Regions from separate parts of the Ensifer canadensis genome, predicted to be linked through region 2. Evidence: riboswitches for the same ligand, from Rfam matches in the RefSeq annotation. Region 2 holds a riboswitch; each other region holds the start of a gene.

Region 1 (5,774 bases), 1.9 Mb from region 2:
GCCCACATTCAGGGCCCGCCGCTTTCTGAGCTGACGCTGGAACAGTTCGAGCACCCGATTGCAGCCTATACCCGCGCCAACTTCATCACCGCCAAGGCGGCAGCAGCGCAGATGGAAAGAAACGGCAGCGGTGTCATCCTGACGCTTTCGACGCCCGGCTCGCGCATGTCCGGCTCGGGTTTCCTCGGCTACGGCACCACCTGCGGCGCCATCGAGACCTTCTCGCGCATTCTCGCCGGCGAACTCGGCAGCCATGGCATCCGCGTCATCTGCCTGCGGCCGGATGCCATTCCCGAGGCACTGCCAGCTTCGCATGCGCGCGCCGTCTTTCAAGGGTTTGCCGACCGGTTCGATACCACTGTGGAGGAGATGCTCGACGGTCGGGCAAAGTCCGGCACATTGCTCGGCCGTTTCCCGAGGCTCGACGAGGTCGCCGACTATGCCGCCTTCGTCGCCTCGGACCGGGCGGGCGCCATGACCGGCGCGATCGCCAACCTCACCTGCGGCTCGCTGGTTGATTGAAATGAACGACCGGCGGACCTTCACAGGGTCGCGTCGGTCGTTCTCTTCAGCTGCGCGCAAAACCCAGAATGAACAGCGCCAGAGCGCCGATCGAGGAAATCGTGCGCACATGGTTCCACCAGACCCAGTCGGTCAGGTAGTGCTGCTGCCAGATTTCGGTGGCAGCCTGCCCAGACGTGGCAGCCGCCAGCGCATCGTTCATCGGCACGTTGAAGATAATGGTGACGATCAGCACGCCGGCGACGTAGGCGATGCCGCCGGCCGCCAGCAGCAGGCTGCCGTTACCGCCCCAGATGAAGGCCGCGACGACCAGCGCGAGCCCCAGAAGCGCCGTGCCCATGAAGGTACTGAGGAACAGCGGATTCTGGATCACCACGTTGATGGCGTTCATCGCCGCGATCCCCTGCTCCGCCGGCAGCCGCGACAAAGCCTGCATGATGCAGACCGAGAAGATGAAGAACAGCCCGGCCATCAGGCCGGAGCCGATTGCGGCGGCAAACGCCAGAGCGGGGATCAGCGGGATCATGCGGCGATACTCCAGACACCAGTTGCAGCGGTCTCCCGGGCATAGTCGGCGAAGTCGCGCGGTTTGCGCCCAAGCACGCGCTCGACATCGGACGTCACTTGCGAATTGCGCCCGTCGAGCACCGACGTGAAGAGATAGCGGATGAGTTCGACATAGTCATCAGGCAATCCGTCGGCCCGCAACTGCACCGTGAAGTCGGCAACCGGCACGGACTGATAGCCGATCCGGCGGTTGGCAGCCGTCGCGATCTCGGCCACGGCCTGGGCAAAGGTCATCAGCCGCGGGCCTGTCAGCTCATAGACCTTGCCGACATGCCCCTCGTCCAGAAGGGCTGCAACTGCCACGTCGGCGATGTCGTCGGTGCTGATGAAGGGTTCGGTGATCTCATCCGGCGGCAGGAACACCGATCCGCTGCGAACGGAATCGGTCAAAAAATCCTCGCTGAAATTCTCGAAGAACCAGCTTGCCCGGATGATCGTCCAGTCGGCGCCGGAGGCCTGCAGTTCGCGCTCGGCCGCTTCCGCCTCGTCCTCGCCGCGCCCCGACAGAAGCACCAGCCGCTTGATGCCCGAGCGAACGGCAAGCCTCGAGAATTTGCGGATGGTTTCGACGGCGCCCGGCACCGCCAGATCCGGCTGGTAGCTGATATAGATGCGCTCGACATTTTCAAGCACGGGCGCCCAGGTCGCCTCATCCGTCCAGTCGAAGGAAGGCGATGCCGAACGGGCGCCGATGCGCACCGCGATACCCCGCTCCTCAAGGCGGGCCGCCACCCGCCGCCCCGTCTTGCCCGTACCGCCCAGAACCAGTGTGAGTTTGTCAGTCATCGCTTCCTCCTGAGGTTGATTGCAAAACATGAGCATCTCTCACATTTGCAAATGTGATAAATCCTCGTATTTTAGGAGTCAAGTCAAAATGTGAGCATTACTCATGATTCCCGATGCAAGCCCTTCCACAATCCCCGCTGACGACGAGCCGGCGCTGCGCCGCACGCCCAGCCAGAAGCGCAGCCGCGAGCGCGTCGAGCACATCCTTTCCTGCGCCACGGCGATCATCCAGGAGAAGGGCAGCGACGCCATGCGCATGAGCGAAGTCGCTGAAAAGGCTGGAATCTCGATCGGCTCCCTCTACCAGTACTTCCCCGACAAGGCGGCGATCGTGCGCACGCTGGCCGAGCGCTACAATGCGGTCTGCAATGAATGCATCGGGGCCGAGCTTGCCAAGGTGACGTCGATCTCGGAACTGCGTGACGCCTTCTCCATGCTGTTCGACATCTATTACGATATGTTCCTGGCCGAGCCTGTGATGCGCGACATCTGGTCAGCGATGCAGGCCGACAAGGCGCTGCGCGAGATCGACCTTTTGCAAAGCCGTGCCGGCGGCCAGCTTCTGGCCGACGTCTGGGCTCGGTTTGCGCCCGACACGCCGCGCGAAACGATCGACAGCGCCGCCTTTTTGATCATGCATCTCGGCGATTGCACGATGCGGCTTGCGGTCTCCGTCACCAGAGCAGAGGGCGACCAGATCGTCGAAGCCTATAAACGCATGATCCTTCGTGATTTTGTCGCGGATGGACCGGGCGGCGGCGCAAGTCTAATTGACATCTCCGGGGTGCGATCCTAATCATCGTGGATCGATTGGTTCCCGCAACGCGAACGCGTTTCGGGAGTAAACGGGAACGTGACGGATGGACCCATGCTGGGCATTCAAATCACGGCCGACCCCGCGACTGTAGAGCGACGTGAATGCGCCGTTCCGGAGCGATCCGGAAGAAGCCACTGGAGACAAGACCGCGAGAGGGCGGCCCTTGCTCTGGGAAGGCGAGGCAAATCCAGGGTGATCTCACCCGACGTCCTGAGCCAGGAAACCTGCCAGTCGATGCGGGCATAGGGCCCAAACCGGGAAAGATCCCGACGCCATCACGGAGGTTGTCATGGCTACATCTACAGTTTCGAGCATTCCGCTCTCCCTCAGCGATCGTCTGACCGCAGGTATCATCGCGCTCCTCATCGGCGGCTTCCTCGTCTTCGGCGCAGGCCTGGCGAACTCGGCCGTGCTGCACGATACCGCGCACGACACCCGCCACTCCTATGGCTTCCCCTGCCACTAAGCGATGTTCCGGGACGCGACTTGCGTTCCGCATCGACATAGCTGCGGACAAAAACGCTTCCGGCAGACAGCCGGACGCGTTTGCTCGCGTCTGATGCAGATTGAAGATCTGCCGGACGGAGCCGTTCGCATATTTGCCAGTGGGACACGGCGCTGCCTGCCAGATGCATGGCGCGCCGATATCGAGGGATATCGAAAATGATTGTCAGAACGCTTCTGGCCGCGATCGTGGCTGGATTGATTGCCGGTGTCTTCATGACCGGCGCCCAGGAACTGCGCGTCGTACCGCTGATCCTGCACGCGGAAGAATTCGAAGGCGAGGCACCGGCCGCCGGCGAACAACCAGCCGTTCAGCCGGGAACGGCCGATCCGGCCGCAGCAAACCACGACCAGCATTCGTCGCTGAAGGCGGTTTCGCCGATTGGCGCTTTGCTTGACGCCCTGTCGCCGATCACGCCTGCCTACGCCCATGAGGGCGAACACGAGGAAGGCGGCATCATGTTCGGCATGAGCCGCTTTTCCGGCACGCTGATCGCCAATCTGGTGACCGGCTCCGGCTTCGCGCTGCTGCTCGCCGGCGTCAGCCTCGTCATCGGCTACCCGATCACGCTCAGGAACGGCGCGCTCTGGGGCGCCTGCGGCTGGCTTGCCGTGCACATGCTGCCGGCAATCGGTCTGCCGCCGGAACTGCCGGGCTTCCCGGCCGCGGAACTCGGCGACCGCCAGGTCTGGTGGGGTGCAACCGTGCTGTTGTCTGCCGCCGGTCTCTATCTGCTGGTCTTGCGGCAAGAGATCGCCGCCAAGATCATCGGCCTCGTGCTGATCGCGGCACCGCATGTCTATGGCGCGCCGCAACCGTCGGACATCTCCAGCAATGTGCCGGCCGTGCTCGGCGCTGAATTCGCCGTGGCAGCCCTTGCCACCACGCTCGCGTTCTGGATTGTTCTCGGCGTCGTGTCGGGCTTCATCAACGATCGTTTCGCCAAGGCGTAACAGACCGGCCAGATTTCGCCATCAACCCGGAGCCCCTGATATCGCCGATATCAGGGGCTTTGTCGTCGAGATGTCTCAGCGCGCCTGCAATGCCAGCAGATGCGCCTGCAACCGCGCGCGGCGGTCGTCCGGCGCCAGCATCACGCAACTGTCGCAGAAGCTGCCACCTTCCGTTCGATAATAGAGACAGCAGCCGCCGCGCAGGCGATAGGTGCGCGACAGCGCATGATTGCCGCCGATCTCGATCACGATGTCCTCGTAACGGAGCTTGTCGGAAAATAGCGACGTACCCGCGCGCTTGACGATCGCCAGCGCCCTCGCCATCGCGGTCTCCTCGTCGCCGAGGACGCGGCCGATCTCCAGGAACCCACCGGCAAGCGAATCCGCCGCAAGCCGCCATTGCGCGCCCGAGGACAGGCCGGTGCGACGCTTCAACATGACGACGATCGGCGCCAGATGCGCAGCGAAGGTTTCGCCGAAGACGTCCGCAGTCGCCGGGGCATGATCCCCGGCTGCGGGCAAGGCAAGGCTGAAATGAAACCGCTTGGCCGCGACAAGCCGTTCGCCATAGGCCCGCGAAAATTCTTCGAAGCGAAGGCCGCGAACGGCTGCCACGATGCCCCCACCGAGATAGAGGCCGCCAAGCGCGAGCGTGAGCTGGTTGCTGTAAAAGGCAATCAGATGGGCGGCGCGGATCTTGTCGTCCATGCCCTCGGCAAAGCGATCCTGATAGGCAAGGCTGTCTTCAAGCCCGACGCCCTCCTCCACCCAGAACCGCGCCTCGGGAAGAAATACGTCGCCGGCGGCCCCGAGCGAAAAGCCCACTTCGGGGAAAGACGACTGCAGGTGCGCGAGAACGCCAAGGGCGCTCTGGCGCAACGCCGCGTCCGCCTCGTCCTCCGCCGGGCGCTCGTCCTGCCGCTCGTGGCCCAAGCTCATGCCGTCTCCCTGGTCTCAAGCCAGCCGCCGCGAAAATCCGCCCGCTGCAATCCGCGCCGTATGGCCGGAATGCTGCGCGTCAGCTCCCAGACGAAACCGTTTCTGGCATTCTCGATCATCATCACGACAAGCCCCTGGTCAAGCCCGACCACGCGGTCGTCGACCCAACCCTCCGGGCCCACACCGGGCAGGCTCGGATTGAACCCGCCGGGAAACCGGCTCTCGCACAGAATGTCCGGGTAACAGTTCTCGAGCTCGGCGAGTGCCGACTGCGACGCATCGGCAGCGAAAGGCAGACAGGCAACCGGTGCCCAAGGTGCCAGCGTGCCATCGTCAGGACCACCGGGCGCGCCGCGCGCCGCATAGCCGAGCATCCGCTGCCAACGCCCATCGACAAGCCGCTGCCGCCCCGCCGGTCCACCGCAGGCGCTGAGGCCCCACATATCCCCGCCGTAACCGGCGAAATCGCCGGGATTGCGCTCGGCATGGGCTCGCTGCAGCGCGATCGCCCGGCAGGTATTGTCGAAATAATCAGTCGCCTCGTCACGCATCGGCGCATCGCCAATGCCGCGAAGGTCCAACCAGGCTTGCGGAAAGAGATGGACGAACAAAGGCGCGGCCTGCAGATGCGGCGCACCGTCGACCGTGGTCCACGCATAGGCGGCCGTGAATTCGCGGTAGTGCT
Region 2 (5,774 bases):
CGCCTGCCGCCTCGACGGACGGCGAAAGAGACTGGCTTCACGCCTGTGACAGTACACATGGAGCTCCAGATATCGGACCGACAAGGGACAGCGACAGCAATAGAAGCACCCTCTGATATACAGCCATAAGTCTCTATACATTCGCCACCGTCTCAAGCACAGTCGGCTCGGGGACTGGGATTTACGATCAATTAACTGTAGAGTCGGCAATCTCACTGAATGGCAAAGCGGTATATCTCCACCTTACGGATGATTCTGCGCCTCGCGACCCTCCTGGGTCTGGCTTTCGCGGCGGTGAACGCACGCGCCGGCGAACTGGAGCCCTGGAAGTCGAAGTCCAACGCCATCATCGTCGACGCTTATGAAATGAACAGCATCGACTGGGAGACAATGCTTTCCGACAAGCGTATCTCCGGCTTCATCGCCAAGGCCTCCGACGGCCTGCCGGAAAGCTTCTCCTGCACCGGCGATCATGGCGGCGACACTGTCGCCCACTGCAAGACGATGTGGCGCAAATACGCCGTCAGCCGCGAGCTCTACCAGACACGGCGGATGATCGCCCGCTCCCATGGGCTGCTGTGGGGCGCCTATCATCTTGCCCGCCCCGGCAACCCGGTCGATCAGGCCAACCATTTTCTCGATTATGCGAGCCCGCGCGACGACGAGTTGATGGTGCTCGATCTCGAAGGCATCGACCCGGACAAATTCATGTCGCTCGAAGACGCGGCTATCTTTGCCGGACATATCAAGACCCGCACCGGCCGCTACCCGATGCTCTACACCAATCATGTCACGGCCAAATACATCGCGGCCAACCGCGCGAAGCACCGACTGCTGTCGCGACTACCCCTGTGGTATGCCCGCTACAAGCCGGATATCCGCAATGTGTTTCCGATCGGCAACTGGGACAGCTATGCGCTGTGGCAATTCTCGTCAGGGATCAATTGCGGCAAACGCCGCTGTCCCTATCGTGTGCCCGGTACACTTGACGACATCGACGTCAATGTCGCGGCTATGAGCAGCGCCACCTTGCGACCGATCTGGGCCGGCGGCGCCCTGTTGCCGGAAAAGGCACTGCCGCTCGTTCTCATTGCCAGAGCCGACGACGGGGTCGGCGCCGCCAGCGCTGCCCAGGCGACGGCGAAAATCGAAAGCCAGCCGTTGCTTATCAGCCGCGCCGAAGCTGCCAGCGCCGCCGGCGAAGGCGTCGACATGATGGCGACCGGGTCGATCGATTTCGGTCGGCACGACCGCGCCGTGCGGCTGGCGGCCGCGGCCAGCCGCTGACGGGTCGGTCGCGGAAAGAACACGCTCCCCGCGACCATCAAGCATTGTCAGGCTTCGATCTGTACATCTCCAAGCGGCCGCGAGCAGCAGGCGAGGATGTAGCCCTCATCGATTTCGTCGTCGAGAATACCTCCGTTGTGGTTCATCTCGACCTCGCCGGCGACTTTCATCACCCGGCACGTACCGCAGATGCCGCCTTCACAGGCCGCACCGATCCTGACGCCGTTGGCCCGCGCCGCCTGCAGGATCGTCTGGCCGGGCTTGGCCTCGATCTCCTTGCCGCTCATGGTGAAGACCACCTTGGCGCCTTGCGCTTCGGCGTCGGCTGCCGCCCCTGCCCTGACTGCTATCTCCTCGGCTGCCGGTGCTGCCGCCGGCTGGAAGCTTTCCTCGTGATAGCGGCTCATGTCGAAACCGGCCGCCTTCAGCAACTCGCGCACGCCGCGCATGAACGGCTCCGGACCGCAGCAAAACACTGTGCGCTCCATGAAGTCGGGTGCAAGCAGCGGCAGCTTGGCGCCGTCGATGCGGCCGCGCAGCCCGTGCCATCCGTGCCTTGACTCATGCCCCTCGACCACGAAGCCGAGGTTTAGCCCGGACATCTGGCGCGCCAGCACTTCCAGTTCCGAGCGGAACAGAAGGTCGTCTGGCCGGCGGGCGCAGGAAATGAAGGTGACGTCGGTCTCGGGAACGCAGTCCGCCATCCAGCGCGTCATCGACATCATCGGCGTGACGCCGGAGCCTGCCGATATGAAGAGATATTTTTCGCCGGGATGGCGCACGAAGCTGAAATCGCCGAGCGGACCGAACGCCTTCAGCCGCATGCCGGGCTTCAGGTGATCGAACATCCAGCGCGTGCCGATGCTATCGGCTTGCGCCTTGACGGTGACGGCGATCGACAACGGCCGGGAGGGCGTCGACGACAGCGTGTAGGTGCGCATGACCGGCTCGTCGGCGACCGGCAGCTCGAGCGTGACGAACTGCCCAGGCAGATAGCGGAACCAGGCCGGCTTTTCCGCCCGGAAGGTAAAGGTCATCACATCGGCGGTCTCGATCACGGCCGATGTGCATTCGAGCATGTTCTGCCTGTCGATCCAGACATGAAGCTCGTCGAAATGATGGAACGAGGATGCCATCTGCATGTCAGGCGACCCGGGAAAGCGGAGCAGCCTCGCCCTGCAGGCGCTGTTCCATGAACTTGCAATACCACTCGACGAACTGCATCACGCCGCCTTCGTGTTCGGGCGAATAGGGGCCTGACTGGTAGGCCGGCGAGCGAATACCAAAGGCGTTCTCCTCGACGATCTGGCGGTCCTGATCGTTGGTCTCGGTCCAGACATGCGTCAGTTGCTCGAGATTGTAGTCGACGCCTTCAACCGCGTCCTTGTTGACCAGCCACTTGGTCGTCACCTGCGTCAGCTCCGGGCCGAGCGGCAGGACGCGGAAGGTGATGGCGTGGTCGGCCAGCACATGGTTCCAGGTCGAGGGATAATGGAAGAGCAGGAGCGTGCCGATATGCTTCTGGCTAACGTCTGCCGACAGTTGCCGCCGCACGGCGCGGGCGCCGGACATGGTGTAGCTCTCGGCGTCGTCGATCAACGGCATGCGCGCCGAGCGGAACTGGCCGGTCTCGGACATCCGGAACTCGCTCGGCAGTCCGGCTGCTTCGCATTTCGCCCAATGCGCGGCAATGACGGGATCATCCTTGGCGCCCTGCACACCGGTCGCCGTCGGCGCTTCGGGATAGGTGCGGCAAAGTTCGGGGTGGTTGGCGGCACAATGGTAGCACTCCCGGTTGTTTTCCCAGACGAGTTTCCAGTTGCCCTTTTCGATGATCGTGCTTTCGAAGGCGACCTTGGTTTCACCCAGGCGGTGCGGCGCAAGATAGGGCGCGACCATGTCGCGGAACGGGCCGAAATCCATCGGCTGCTCGGACAGGTTGATGAAGATGTAACCGCCGACGGTCTCGCAGTGGATCGGCTTCAGGCCGTGGGCCGCCTTGTCGAAATCCTCGCCCATCTGGCGGGCAAAGAGCAGCGCGCCGTCGAGCTCATAGGTCCATTGGTGATAGGGACAGACGAGCTTGGCCGAAGAGCCCTTGTGCTGCGCGCAGACGCGAGAACCGCGATGACGGCAGGAATTGTGCAGGGCGCGGATCGTGCCCTGTCGGTCGCGAACGATAATGACAGGATAATCGCCGACCTGGACGGTGAAATAGTTACCGGCACGCGGGATCTCGCAGTCGTGGCCGATGAACAACCAGTCCTTGTACCAGATGCTTTCGAGATCCTGCCTGTAGTAGTCGGGGTCGATGTAGAAGGCCCGGTCGAGGCTGTAGCCGTCGCGTCGACCCTTCAGCTTGCGGAGCATATCGCCCTTGATGTCCATGTCCTGTCCTCGTTCGCCTTGTTTCGGAGAGGCAGGACTGGAACCCGCACGGGCGCATTGCCTGTGCGATGACGGCTCCGATCCGGCTGCCCGCCGCAACCCGTTACGGTCTGTTCGCGTCAAGGCTGGTTTCCGGGCTCAGGAGCCGTCCGCAAGGACCAGCCCGGCGCCTTCCCGGACGGAACCGTCCAGTGGCTTTGTGCCGTGGCTTTCGCTCCACCACCGTTGCGGGGGCAGCGCCGGGTTTTGACCGGCTTCCCAATTCTCCGCCTTCCCTAAAAGACAGCACCTTGAGTAGGCATATCTAATCGCGGAAGCCATCGTCGTAGCTGCCGATTAACGACATCCGATTCCAGAAAGACGACACAGCACATCAAGCGCACCAAACGCCCTGTGATTGATCATTTTTCATTGTAAACAATAGGATAGCTCAAGGATTGAGCAATTGTCGCTTTTTCCGGCAAGGCTTGCGAGAAAGCGCGGATCCTTCGCCATTTTGCGACATGTCTTCCCGTGACGCGGGGCAAGGCCCACCGACGCGAGTGAAATCTTCCATTAACCATAATGCATTAGCGTCGCCTGACGGAGAAACCGGCCGAACCGGCAAACAGCGCATTGAAGTTCATGGCAAAGCTCAAATACTACGACGCCGCAGCCGAGAAGCTGCCAACGATCGCTCCGAAGACAGCGGTCCACACCGAGTTCCTGCGCACCGGCCGCATAGAAAGGCGTCAATGGTCGCAGCGCGAGCGGCGTTATCTGAGCTATGACGAGGTTGCCGAGCGCACCGCCCACAAGCTGACGACCGCCGGCGAAACGACGCACAAGCGGATGAACGGCTTCCATACCTCGATCCAGTTTCCCAAGATGATCTTCCACCGCACGCTCACCGGTCGGCCGCATCTCGGCTATTGCCATGTCACGGCGGCGAGAACACATCTCGCCCCGTCCAAGGACGTCACCTGGTCGTTCTATTTCGCCAACTTCTTCTGTGACCTCGGCGACGAGAAACACTTCTTCGAACGCATCCAGACCGGCTATTCCCGAATGTACTTCGCCGTTGCCATCGAGCCCGATGCGCCAGAGGGGCAGATGACCATCAATCGCAGCGTTCGCGACAACGGGCTGCTCTTTCGTACCGACGACCCGAAAGTCGCGCTCAAGAACGTGCTGATGCTCGGCGCGCGCGACGAGGCATTGAAGCGCATCATTCGCAGCCTCTGAAGCGCAGACCCGGTTGCCTGAAGAAAATCGTTCTGTTTTCACCGTGGCTCCTTTAAGGAAGCCTCGGAAAGGGAAACGGAAGCGACATGGCCGAAATCATCGATACACGGACCGAGCCGGAACGGGCGATCGAGCGTGCCTGTGCGGTGCTTGCCGAAGGCGAGCCCGTCGCGATTCCGACCGAGACGGTCTACGGCCTGGCAGCGGACGCCACCAATCCCGATGCGATCAGCCGTATTTATGAGATGAAGGGGCGTCCACGCTTCAACCCACTGATATCGCATGTGTCAGACATGGCGATGGCTGAAGCCCATGTGACATTCGATTCGTTGTCGCGGCGCCTGGCCGAAGCGTTCTGGCCCGGCCCGCTGACGTTGATCCTGCCCCAGCGCACAACAAGCACCGTGCACGCGCTTGCCTCGGCCGGCCTCGACACGCTCGGCATCCGCATGCCTGATGGCTTTTCACGTCGGGTGATTGCCCGCTTCGGCCGCCCGCTCGCCGCACCGAGCGCCAATACGTCGGGCAAGATCAGTCCCACAAGCGCTGCCCATGTGGAAGCCGATCTCGGGCCGCGCCTCAAGCTCATTCTCGACGCCGGCTCTGCGGAGATCGGGCTTGAATCGACGATCATCAAGGTCGAGGACGGCGCGCTGCGCCTGCTGCGTCCGGGCGGTCTCGACGTCTTCGAAATCGAAAGGCTGACCGGCCTTACCGTCTCGAGGCCGCAGAGCGCCGGAGCGACTATCGAGGCCCCGGGCATGCTCGCCTCGCACTACGCGCCGGGCGCAGCTGTCCGGCTCGACGCCGCCGACGTGCGTCCGGGAGAAGCGCTGATCCGGTTCGGCAATGCGTCGCTCCCCGGCGAAGAGCAC
Region 3 (5,774 bases), on a different replicon from region 2:
CTGCGCGCGGTTGATGTCGCGGGTCGTTGCCGTGTCCTTGAAGAACAAGGTCAGCGAAAGCCCCTGGTCGACATGCTGGGTCGCAGCCGCATAGGTGTCGATGATCTTCTCCGGACCGATCTCATAGGCATCCTGGTAGTAGTCGAGATTGTCGTTGGTCATGAAGGCCGCGGGATAATAGACGCGGCCGATCTTGCCTTCCTTGCGGATCTCGATCTTCGAGACGATCGGGTGGATCGAGGAGGTCGAATGGTTGATATAGGAGATTGAGCCGGTCGGCGGCACCGCCTGCAGGTTCTGGTTGTAGAGGCCGGATGTCATCACCGCCTGCTTGAGTTCCAGCCAGTCTTCCTGCGTCGGGATATCGATGCCTGCGGTTTCGAACAGTTCGCGCACCCGCTCGGTCGCCGGCTTCCATTCCTGTTCGGTGTACTTGTCGAAATAGTCGCCCGAGGCGTATTTCGAGTTCTCGAAGCCCTTGAAGCTCGACCCGCGTTCGACGGCGATGCGGTTGGAGGCGCGGATGGCGTGGTAGGTCACCGTGTAGAAGTAGATGTTGGTGAAATCGACGCCTTCGTCCGAACCGTAATAGACCCGTTCGCGGGCGAGATAGCCGTGCAGGTTCATCTGGCCGAGGCCGATCGCATGGCTGTCGTCATTGCCCTTCTCGACGGAGGGAACCGAGGCGATATGGCTCATGTCGGAGACCGCGGTCAGCGCCCGGATCGATGTCTCGATCGTCTTGCCGAAATCGGACGAATCCATCGCGGCGGCGATATTCAGCGAGCCGAGATTGCAGGAGATGTCCTTGCCCAGGTGCTTGTAGGACAGGTCGTCATTGTACTCGCTGGCTTCGCTGACCTGGAGGATTTCTGAGCAGAGGTTGCTCATGGTGATGCGGCCGGCGATCGGGTTGGCGCGGTTCACCGTGTCTTCGAACATGATGTAGGGATAGCCCGACTCGAACTGGATTTCGGCCAGCACCTGGAAGAACTCGCGCGCCTTGATCTTCTTCTTGCGGATCCGGCTGTCGGCGACCATTTCCCGATATTTTTCCGTGACCGAGATGTCGGTGAAGGCAACGCCGTAGACGCGCTCCACGTCATAGGGCGAGAACAGGTACATGTCCTCGTTGTTCTTGGCGAGTTCGAAGGTGATGTCGGGAACGACGACGCCCAGCGACAGCGTCTTGATACGGATCTTCTCGTCGGCGTTCTCCCGCTTGGTGTCGAGGAAACGCATGATGTCGGGGTGGTGGGCGTTGAGATAGACGGCGCCGGCACCCTGGCGGGCGCCAAGCTGGTTGGCGTAGGAGAACGAATCCTCCAGCAGCTTCATCACGGGAATGATGCCGGACGACTGGTTTTCGATCTGCTTGATCGGGGCGCCGGCCTCGCGGATGTTGGTAAGCGACAGCGCCACGCCGCCGCCGCGCTTCGACAATTGTAGCGCCGAATTAATGCCGCGCGCGATCGATTCCATGTTGTCCTCGACCCTCAGCAGAAAGCAGGAGACGAGCTCGCCGCGCTGCTTTTTGCCGGCGTTGAGGAAGGTCGGGGTCGCCGGTTGGAAGCGACCGGAGATGATCTCGTCGACCATGTCGCGCGCCAGCGCCTCGTCGCCGCGCGCCAGCGTCAGCGCCACCATGCAGACCCGGTCCTCGTAGCGCTCGAGGTAGCGCTTCCCGTCGAAGGTCTTCAGCGTGTAGCTGGTGTAATATTTGAAGGCGCCGAGAAAGGTCGGGAAACGGAACTTCTTGTCATAGGCGTGATCGAACAGGTCGCGCACGAAGTTGAACGAATACTGGTCGAGAACCTCCTGCTCGTAGTAGCCCTCGGTGACGAGGTAATCGAGTTTTTCGCGCAGGTTATGGAAGAACACGGTGTTCTGGTTGACGTGCTGCAGGAAGTACTGCTTTGCCGCCAACCGGTCCTTGTCGAGCTGGATCCGGCCGTCCTCGTCATAGAGGTTCAGCATGGCGTTCAGCGCGTGGTAATCGAGCGCCGATTCCGTCGCCTTCAAGGGGCGTTCGAGTGTTGAGACGTCCAAAATCGTTCCATCCCGTTTTTGACATTGGCGACGTCCTCATCGGTTCCCAACAGTTCGAACCGGTAGAGATAGGGCACCTGGCACTTGGCCGAGATCACGTCGCCGGCGATCCCGTAGGTCGCGCCGAAATTGCTGTTGCCCGCGGCAATCACGCCGCGGATGTGGGAGCGGTTGTCCGCATCGTTGAGAAAGCGGATCACCTGTTTGGGCACGGCGCCCCGGCCGTCGTCGCCGCAATAGGTCGGGACGACGAGCACATAGGGTTCGTGCACGTCGAGCGGCGCGTCGGCCGCGCTGACGGGAATGCGTCTGGCGCGCAGGCCGAGCTTGCCGACGAAGCGATGGGTGTTTTCCGAGCGGGTGGAAAAATAGACGATCAGCCCCATCGCGCCGTACCTCGGCTTCAGGACAGTGCGCTGATCTTGTCGGGGCGGAAGCCTGCCCAGTGCTCCGGACCGGCGATGACGACGGGAACCTGCATGTAGCCAAGGCCCTTGACCGTCTCGAACGCGTCCTGGTCGACCGAAATGTCGATCACCTCGTAATTGACGCCCTGGCGGTCGAGCGCGCGATAGGTTGCGGTGCACTGGACGCAGGCGGGCTTGCTGTAGACGGTGACGTTCATTTCTTCCTCGTTTGGTCGGCTGGATCTGGGCATGAAAAGGCATGCGGATACGCACAAGCGATCCGGCGAAATGCAGGACTGGCAGGATGACCGCTTGCTCGGGTCGAGAAGACCCGGGCGCGGTTGTTCGTCAGATTCGCGGCTTCCCGCGCCTCTTCATTGGCGAATGATAGGAATTCGATGACGCGGACATGACTTCACCCCGAAGTTGAAGACGGCGCTTCCGGGGAGACGTCGAGACGATCAGGCAGGTTTCATCCTGCCCCATGCACACCTCTGACCTCTCCGGACACCCCGCCCGTGGACGTTTATCGATCGAGGCAGGTCTCCTGGCTCACGGGTCGGTGCTTCTGTCCGGACCTTCCCGAAGCATCATGCTTCAGTGGCCGAATGCTGGACAGTTGCTCGCCGTTTACAGTTGCGGGGGCAGCCACGGCTTAGCCAAGCGAAATCGCTACGACGGCACCGTATTCCCATCTTCGCTCCCAATCCTTGCGAATCGGGAGAACCTCGAACACTAGATATAGTATATGTCGGGAAAATTGCGTCAATAGGTTCCATGTCGAAGCCACCTGGGAGGCGGACAATATTTTTTCGGGTGTGGATAGCGGGGAGTAAACGACAAGTGTCGGCGAAGCCTGTGGATGGAGAGCCGTCATTGACAGCTCTGCTGAAATCCTCAAGCCGCGAAGGCGGGAACAGGACGATTGTCCCCGTCGACTGCCACCATGATGAAGGCGCCATGGGCAGTCAGGGTCTGTTTCGCTCCCGTCAAATCCTCTGACCACAATTCGACATCGACCGTCGTCGAGCTCCGTCCGGTGCGCACAATCCTGGCGACAAGCTCGATGATCGAGCCAACGGTGATCCGGTGCTTGAAATCGATGCGCTGGCAGGAGGCGAGCACTGTCGTCTTGCGGCTCGCCCGTGTCGCCGCGCCGAAGGCGGCCTTGGTCATCTGCGCCAGCGCGTCGCCGCCAAACATGGCGCCGAAGCTGTTGGCCTGATCCGGATAGACGATATCGACCATGCGCACGGCATCGTCTTTTGGCGCTCCGATCGCATCGGTGTCGAGAGAAGGCAACGACCAGCCGGCGCCCTTGCCCTCCGGCATCGCGACCATGGTGAACTGGCCGCGGGCGCACAGATCGCGGGTGCCGGCCGTCAGATCTTCCGCGATCATATCGACTTCGACGACCATCGAACGCCGCCCGACCCGGATCGGGCGGCCGCTGCAGCTGACGATATGGCCGATGTGGGCGGGGCCGCGGAAGTCGACGCGATCGCAGGAGGCGGTGACGAAGGGAACGCGGCCGTGGCGCGTGGCGACGATGAAGGCGGTCCGGTCCATGAGTGCGAGGCCCGCACGGCCGAAGAGCGTGCCGTGGTGATTGGTGTCGCCGGGAAAGACGATGTCGATCAAGGTGGCGGGCGCCGGGGTTTCCCCCGGCGCCTTCTCGATATTGCTATCGTCCGTCATGCGTTTGTGGCCTCTTGCCGGCCGGCAGTGAAGGATTGGCGCAGCGTTTGCGCCGCCGCGACCATGTTGACGAGCGCCGGGCGAACTTCCTCCCACCGCCTTGTTTTCAGCCCACAATCCGGATTGACCCAGATCTGCGCCGGCGTCAGACCGTCGGTCGCCTGTTCGATCAGATGCACCATCTCGTTGACAGTGGGTACCCGCGGCGAGTGGATGTCGTAGACGCCGGGGCCGATCTCGTTCGGATAGGCCTGATCGATAAAGGCGCCGAGCAGCTCCATCTTCGAGCGCGAGGTTTCGATGGAGATGACATCGGCATCCATTGCCGCAATCGCCGCCATGATGTCGTTGAACTCCGAGTAGCACATGTGGGTGTGGATCTGGGTTTCGTCACCGACGCCGGAGGCGCTGATGCGGAAGCACTCGACCGCCCAGTCGAGATAGGCCTTTCGATCGGCCTGTCTCAGTGGCAGTCCCTCGCGCAGCGCCGGTTCGTCGATCTGGATCACGGCGATACCGGCCGTTTCCAGGTCGGTGACTTCGTCGCGCAGCGCCAGTGCGATCTGCCGGCATACGATCGACCGGGGCAGGTCGTCGCGCACGAACGACCATTGCAGCATCGTCACCGGGCCGGTGAGCATGCCCTTCATCGGCTTGTCCGTCAGCGACTGCGCATAGGTTGCCCAATCGACCGTCATCGGGTTCGGGCGCGAGACATCGCCGAAGATGATCGGCGGGCGTACGTAGCGCGAGCCGTAGCTCTGCACCCAACCGCTCTGAGTGAACCCATAGCCGGAGAGCTGCTCGCCGAAATACTGCACCATGTCGTTGCGCTCGAATTCGCCGTGCACCAGCACCTCGATGCCGATTTCCTCCTGCCAGCGCACGGCCTTCTCCGTCTCCTGGCGCAGGTAGGCGAGGTAGTCGACATAGCTGAGCTCGCCCTTGGCATGCAGCGATCGTGCCTGGCGCACCTCTGACGTCTGCGGGAAGGAGCCGATCGTCGTCGTCGGGAAGAGCGGCAGTGCCAGCCTGTCTTCCTGCCGCCGCCGGCGCGTTGCAAAACTCGATTGACGGCGGCTGTCTGCTGCCGTCAGGTTCTTCAAGCGTCCGGCAACGAGTGGATCGTGGACCTTGAGCGAGGTCAGCCGTGCCTCGACCGCAGCAATCGATTTTGCAAAGACCTGCTCGGGATTGGCCAGGCCCGGCTCGAATGCGCGGGCAAGCAGGCTGAGTTCGTCCAGCTTCTGCAGGGCGAAGGCAAGCCAGGAGACGAGCTCCGGATCGAGCGCTCGTTCGAGATCGAGGTCGATTGGCACATGCAGCAGCGAGCACGATGGTGCAAGCTCGATACGATCGCGGCCATGCGCCTCGATCAACGGCTGCAGCCGGCGGAAGAGGCCGGCAAGATCGGTACGCCACACATTGCGGCCATCGACGACGCCGAGCGACAGCACAAGCTGTGCCGGTACCGTCTGAAGTAGCAAGTCGAGCTGTTGCGGCGCCCGCACGAGGTCGACATGCAGCCCGGCAACCGGCAGCGAAAGGGCTGTCGGCATGTTGTCACTGACCGCGCCGAAATAGGTCGCGAGCATGATTTTCAACTGCGGAAGTTCCGAG
Region 4 (5,774 bases), 1.1 Mb from region 2:
TTCCGCCCAGCTTTTGCCCGGCGCCGCTCCGTCGTGCGAGAATAGCGCGAAAAGTCATGCGGGCGTCGCTGCGCAAGTCATGATGCAGGACGAAATGGATCCGGCGTTGGCGCAGCAGCGCCAGATTGTCCTGGTCGAGGTCATGAGCGATGAACAGGCTGCAGTCGCGGCCGAGGCGCTCGAAGGCGGCCAGCACGGCGCGGTTGCCGCCGCCGATCGAATAGGCGGCATTGATGTCGGCGTCTGTCGCAAGCGCTCTTGCTGCAAGAACACCGGTTTCGGCGTCCTTGCCGTAGCCTTCGCTGATCTCGACGATGCGGATCGCCGGATAGTGCTCGCGGAGCACCCGGCGAAAGCCGATTTCGCGTTCCTCCTCGCCACGAAAACGGCTGCTCGAAATCGTCACGAGCACGGTTGCTGCCTGCCCGGCGAACCGTTCGCCCACGAGATAGGCCGCCGTCTCGCCGGCCGCGCGGTTGTCGGCCCCGGCATAGGCGGTGCGCGCCGAGTTCGGCAGATCGGTGACAAGCGCGACGACCGCAATTCCCGCCTGTTCGAGGCGGGCGACGGCGCCAACGATTTCGGGCACATCAGGTGCCTTCAACACGACGCCGTCGGTCCCACGCAGGCGGACGCGGTCGAGCAGCTGCGCGATGTCGTGCGGCCGCATGATCTCGGCAAAATGGAACCGGCAGCGAAACGTGGTCGGCATGAAGGTCGGCGCCTCGGTTTCGAACGCCTGCCTGACCGCCTCGGTGAAGCGCTCCGGCGCCTCCATCACGATATCGATCGCGCGCTTCTGGCCTTGCATCTCCGATCCCGATTGCTGCTTCTCCAGCTCGCGGATGGCGGCTCGCACGCGGGCTGCCGTCTGCCGGCGCACGCCGGGACGTTCATTCAGGACGCGGTCGACGGTCGCGGTGCTGAGTCCCGCCTGAAAGGCGATATCCTTGACCAGAAACGGATGTGCCAACGACGAACTCTCCTGATGGTTTTTTGATGGATTCCTGCTCTATATCACGATCTCACGCCGCCTATAGTCGGGACATCGAAAGTTTCTGAGGAGGAACGAGATGAAGACCGACAACAGGGCGCGCCAGCGCCTCGACCGTGTGTGGCTGAGCGAGGATGCCTGCGACATCGAGGCGTTCCGTGCGGAGGTGGAGCGGCAGACGAACCTTGCTGATTATCCACACGCGCTCGCCTGCGAGAAAAATGTGCTGATCTATGACAGCGCCAGCCTGGTTGCCGCCTGCGCCACGACCGAGGGGCGCCGCGCTGCCCTGGCCGAAATCTGCGAGGTGCTGGCAACCGGGCCCGGGGTGGCGGTGTTCAAGCACGCCTATGCCGACACATCAGTCATCGATGCGGCCAGCGGCATCTTTGACGCCATCATCGACGAGCAACACCGCACCAACAGTGGCGGCGGCGACCACTTTGCCAAGCCCGGCGCTAACGACAGGATCTGGAATTCGCTCGAAAAACACTGCCTGAAAAGCCCTGAGAACTTTGCCGCCTATTACGCCAACGCCATCATCGCGCTCGTCAGCGAAGCCTGGCTTGGTCCGAACTACCAGCTGACGGCGCAGGTCAATCGCGTCAATCCCGGCGGCGCGTCGCAGGCGGCCCATCGCGACTATCATCTGGGATTCCAGACCTCTGATGTCATCGAGCAGTATCCTGTTCATGTGCACAGGCTGTCGCCGGTGCTGACGTTGCAAGGTGCCGTTGCCCATTGCGACATGCCGATCGAGAGCGGTCCAACGCTTTTCCTTCCCTATAGCCAGACCTACGTGCCCGGCTATCTCGCGTTGAAACGTCCGGAGTTCCGGGCCTATTTCGACCAGCATCACGTGCAGCTGCCGTTGGAAAAGGGCGATGTCGTCTTCTTCAACCCGGCTCTCTTCCATGCGGCCGGCAGCAATCATTCGACTGATATCAAGCGCGTCGCCAACCTGCTCCAGGTCTCCTCGGCCTTCGGGAGGGCGATGGAGACCGTCGATCGCGCCAGGATGAGTGCAGCCCTCTACCCGGCGCTGACCGCACTCGTGGCATCCGGCACGCTTTCGGCCGATGAGGCGGCCAATGCGATTGCGTCCTGTGCCGAGGGCTATTCCTTCCCGACCAATCTCGATCGCGATCCGCCGCTGGGCGGTCTCGCGCCGAAGACCCAGGCGCAACTGATGCATGAGGCGCTGGCAGGCAGGTGGAGCGATGCGGATTTCAGAAGCGCGCTTGGCGAGCAGGCACAGCGCAAGCTGAGCTGAACGGCAGAATCGATCTTTCCGGTCCCCGGCGTTCTGCGGCGGGGGCCGGTCGCCCTGTTTTCATCTCACTTTCAATTCTGGGAGGACTTTCATGACCGAGCAATATGGCCGTCTCGACGGCAAGATCGCCATCGTCACCGGCGGGACGCAGGGGCTGGGCGCAACGATCGCCAACCTGTTTGCGGAACGTGGGGCTAAAGGTGTCGTCATCTGTGGACGCAACGTTGCCAAGGGCGAAGCGAAGGCCGAGCAGATCCGCAAGGCAACCGGCGCGCAGGTACTTTATGTCGAGGCAGACCTCGAAAAGGTCGAGGACGCGCGCAAGGTCGTCAGCGCCTGCGACGCCACATTCGGGCGCGTCGATGCGCTGGTCAATGCGGCGGCGATCACCGATCGCGGCACCATCCTGGACACCAGCCCCGAACTGTTCGACCGGATGTTCGCTGTCAATGTGCGCGCACCGTTCTTCCTGATGCAGGAAGCGGTAAAGCTGATGCGGCGGGAGGGCACGCAGGGCACCATCGTCAATATTGGCTCGATGTCGGCGATGGCCGGTCAGCCGTTTATCGCCGCCTATTGCTCGTCGAAGGGGGCGCTGGAGACGCTGACCAAGAACACCTCCTATGCGCTGCTGCGCAACCGCATTCGCGTCAATGGCCTCAATATCGGCTGGATGGCGTCCGAAGGGGAAGACCGCATCCAGCGCGAATTTCATGGGGCGGCAGACGACTGGCTCGAAAAGGCGGCCGCCAGCCAACCCTTCGGTCGGCTTGTCGACCCCAAGGAAGTCGCGCGTGCCTGCGCCTATCTCTCGTCGGATGAGTCCGGCCTGATGACGGGGTCGGTCATCTGCTTCGACCAGTCGGTGTGGGGCGGCTATGACGGCTCGCCGCATCCGGTCGCGCCGCTCTGACATCTGACGCTGTCGCGAGGCCCTGTGGAGTGACCGGCAAGCGACGCCGGACTTGCTTGTCATTCCCTGTGGGCTGTGCCCTTATGACGCCGTCAGGTGCCCGCAACGCGGGAGAATCGGGAATCCGGTGTTATTCCGGAACGTGCCCAACGCTGTGACGGGGACGACTGCCTCTAGGGATTTTGAGCTTGCTCAAGATCTTGCCACTGGATCTTCATGTGATCTGGGAAGGTGAGGCGGCCGGTTGATCCGAAGTCAGAAGACCGGCCTGGCAAGATAGACCGATATCCGCGCGGACGGCGGAAGGTTGTGCATTGTTGGGGATCGAACGATGCTGACTGACGCTAATGGCGGCCTTGCGGCTGCAGAAGCCTTTTCATCCGACGAGCGCGAAGCCGTCTATCGAGCCATCGAAACGCGCCGGGACGTGCGGGATCAGTTCCTGGCCGAACCCTTGCCTGACGATGTGGTGATGCGCCTGCTCAATGCTGCGCACCGGGCGCCATCGGTGGGTTTCATGCAACCGTGGAATTTCGTCGTGGTCCGGCAGGCCGAAACCCGCGAGCGGGTATGGCAGGCCTTTTCCCGCGCCAACGACGAAGCGGCATTGATGTTCGATGGCGACCGCCAAGCGAAATACCGCTCCCTGAAGCTGGAGGGGATCCGCAAGGCACCCTTGAGCATCTGCGTCACCTGCGACCGCACGCGCGGTGGAGCGGTCGTTCTCGGGCGCACCCATAACCCGCAGATGGATCTCTATTCCACCGTCTGTGCCGTGCAGAACCTCTGGCTTGCGGCGCGCGCCGAAGGCGTTGGTGTCGGCTGGGTCAGTATCTTTCATGAAAATGAGATCAAGGCGATCCTCGGCATTCCCGATCATGTCGTGATCGTCGCCTGGCTTTGCCTCGGATATGTCGATCGCCTTTACCAGGAGCCGGAACTTGCGGTTAAGGGCTGGCGCCAGCGGCTGCCGCTGGAGGAGCTGGTGTTCGAGGAAGGCTGGGGAACCTGCCGAAAGGCAGACGCTGCGATCAGTTGCTCTGAACCGGCTGGTAGCCCGGACCCTTCGGATGGCGAAGGTCGATCGACGTTTCCTCCTGGGGAAGGAACGTCGGCCCGATGACCCGCACCTTGCTCTTGGCGGGATCGTAGGGGCGCTCCTCCGCAGCCGCCTTGGCGGTAGGGGCGGCCGCTTCCTTCTTGCCCTCGATGACGATGATCGACGATTCGCTGTTGCCAGTGTTGCCACTGGAAGCCTTGGGCGTCGTCGCGATCTTTGGAATCTGGCAACCGCAAATGCCCGGCTTGCCGACGCCGCGCGTCCGATAGGCAAAGGCGTTTGGCAGTTCTTTATAGGGGCGTCCCGTCGAGGCGGAGACCATCTGGTCGCTCTCCTCGGTCGCCAGGTCGTGGAAAAATAGTTCTGTTTCGGCACCCGGGCAGCGGGCGCGGCAGGCCTGCTCGTCGCGGGCGAAGTCCACAGGGCTTGCCTCGGACGAGATCGGGAAGAAGGCGCCATCGCAAGTGCGCACGCACATGGTGCGAAGCGTGCCGGAATAGACGCCGCTTTCCGGCGGGTAGGTGCCCATTTCGCCGTCCCGCAGCATTGGTCCGTAGCTTTCGTCCGGCGGCAGATCGCGCAGGATGTTGCGGTACGTTTCCGGCTCGTCCGGGTCGGCGGTCGCAAATTCCTCGCTGCCACCATAGCAACCGTTGATCTCGAGGGCGGCGAGGATGCGCCGGCGCGTATCGTCTCCATCGCCTGACATCAGCTGCTGGCGCTCCGATTTGAGGATGCGCAGATTGTCTTCCATCTCGGCGATCAGACTGTTGATGTCTGTGCAGATATCCGGGTCGCCGCCGTTGAAGACGACGACGCTGCCTGTGCCGCAGCCGGCGCGTCGGCGATCGTTGCGCGCCCGGCGCAATTCGATGTTCTGTCGGGAAATCGCGCTCGCATAATCGCGGGTATCGGCCGTAGTTTCGATGGCGGCGGGCAGTTCGGCGAGCCGAGTGTTCAGGCGGTCGCACACGCTGGAGGCCAGCGCCTGATCGGCAAGAACCAGAAGCAGCGGCAAGGTCGCCGCGGCTAGGGTTTTCATGTTCCGGAACACGGGCGAACGTCCATTCCTGCAACCGCACGGCGCCACCCTTGTTGTCCGGGTTCGGTCGCTGTCGGCACTTCCTGTTTCAGCCCTATCATAAGGCTTGTCGCCGCCGGTGCAACGACAAGCCTCGCATTGCGTTAACAGCTCCGTCCGGTGGGAGGAACGGAAGGAGCGTTAGAGATCAGGCGGCGCGTGCCGTCTCCAGCGACATCGGCCGTTCAAGAACCGTGCCTTCGATCGCCGCTACGGCCTTCATGGCGCTGAGCAGCGACGGCGTCACTTCCCAGGCGACCGCTACGGCATAGACCGAGCCGATCCGGTGCGGGTCAGCGATGCGCTCGCCGGGGCAACCCATGCGGCGGAACATCCGCTCGAGGAAGACATCGGTCACCGTGACGATATGGCTGATGCCGGAGGCCAGCCCGAGTTCGCCGACACCGCACATCAGTTCTGCGGCGGCGACGGTCACCTGGTTGGAGGCGCGGT

What was found. Region 2 has a riboswitch for cobalamin ahead of J3R84_RS02575 (aromatic ring-hydroxylating oxygenase subunit alpha). Riboswitches for the same ligand answer to the same signal wherever they lie in the genome.
Region 1: linked by a shared signal. The riboswitch ahead of J3R84_RS11855 (CbtB domain-containing protein) and the one ahead of J3R84_RS02575 (aromatic ring-hydroxylating oxygenase subunit alpha) in region 2 are both predicted to bind cobalamin.
Region 3: linked by a shared signal. The riboswitch ahead of nrdH (glutaredoxin-like protein NrdH) and the one ahead of J3R84_RS02575 (aromatic ring-hydroxylating oxygenase subunit alpha) in region 2 are both predicted to bind cobalamin.
Region 4: linked by a shared signal. The riboswitch ahead of bluB (5,6-dimethylbenzimidazole synthase) and the one ahead of J3R84_RS02575 (aromatic ring-hydroxylating oxygenase subunit alpha) in region 2 are both predicted to bind cobalamin.

What each region holds. Positions count from the first base shown of each region.
Region 1 covers NZ_CP083370.1:2,434,853-2,440,626, forward strand. Annotated here, with positions in the region: gene J3R84_RS11835 (SDR family NAD(P)-dependent oxidoreductase) at 1-522, shown strand, start outside; gene J3R84_RS11840 (anthrone oxygenase family protein) at 569-1,048, opposite strand; gene J3R84_RS11845 (NAD(P)H-binding protein) at 1,045-1,875, opposite strand; gene J3R84_RS11850 (TetR/AcrR family transcriptional regulator) at 1,979-2,671, shown strand; cobalamin riboswitch at 2,670-2,938, shown strand; gene J3R84_RS11855 (CbtB domain-containing protein) at 2,982-3,158, shown strand; gene J3R84_RS11860 (CbtA family protein) at 3,356-4,150, shown strand; gene J3R84_RS11865 ((2Fe-2S)-binding protein) at 4,226-5,089, opposite strand; gene J3R84_RS11870 (glucoamylase family protein) at 5,086-5,774, opposite strand, start outside.
Region 2 covers NZ_CP083370.1:538,824-544,597, reverse strand. Annotated here, with positions in the region: gene J3R84_RS02585 (glycoside hydrolase family 25 protein) at 220-1,287, shown strand; gene J3R84_RS02580 (FAD-binding oxidoreductase) at 1,335-2,429, opposite strand; gene J3R84_RS02575 (aromatic ring-hydroxylating oxygenase subunit alpha) at 2,431-3,675, opposite strand; cobalamin riboswitch at 3,782-3,983, opposite strand; gene J3R84_RS02570 (DUF6656 family protein) at 4,300-4,899, shown strand; gene J3R84_RS02565 (L-threonylcarbamoyladenylate synthase) at 4,986-5,774, shown strand, end outside.
Region 3 covers NZ_CP083371.1:469,534-475,307, forward strand. Annotated here, with positions in the region: gene nrdE (class 1b ribonucleoside-diphosphate reductase subunit alpha) at 1-2,049, opposite strand, end outside; gene nrdI (class Ib ribonucleoside-diphosphate reductase assembly flavoprotein NrdI) at 2,019-2,435, opposite strand; gene nrdH (glutaredoxin-like protein NrdH) at 2,453-2,674, opposite strand; cobalamin riboswitch at 2,977-3,202, opposite strand; gene J3R84_RS21815 (acyl-CoA thioesterase) at 3,354-4,154, opposite strand; gene metE (5-methyltetrahydropteroyltriglutamate--homocysteine S-methyltransferase) at 4,151-5,774, opposite strand, start outside.
Region 4 covers NZ_CP083370.1:1,654,422-1,660,195, reverse strand. Annotated here, with positions in the region: gene J3R84_RS08120 (LacI family DNA-binding transcriptional regulator) at 1-973, opposite strand, end outside; gene J3R84_RS08115 (phytanoyl-CoA dioxygenase family protein) at 1,074-2,267, shown strand; gene J3R84_RS08110 (SDR family oxidoreductase) at 2,359-3,180, shown strand; cobalamin riboswitch at 3,258-3,466, shown strand; gene bluB (5,6-dimethylbenzimidazole synthase) at 3,512-4,303, shown strand; gene J3R84_RS08100 (DUF2865 domain-containing protein) at 4,212-5,282, opposite strand; gene J3R84_RS08095 (acyl-homoserine-lactone synthase) at 5,470-5,774, opposite strand, start outside.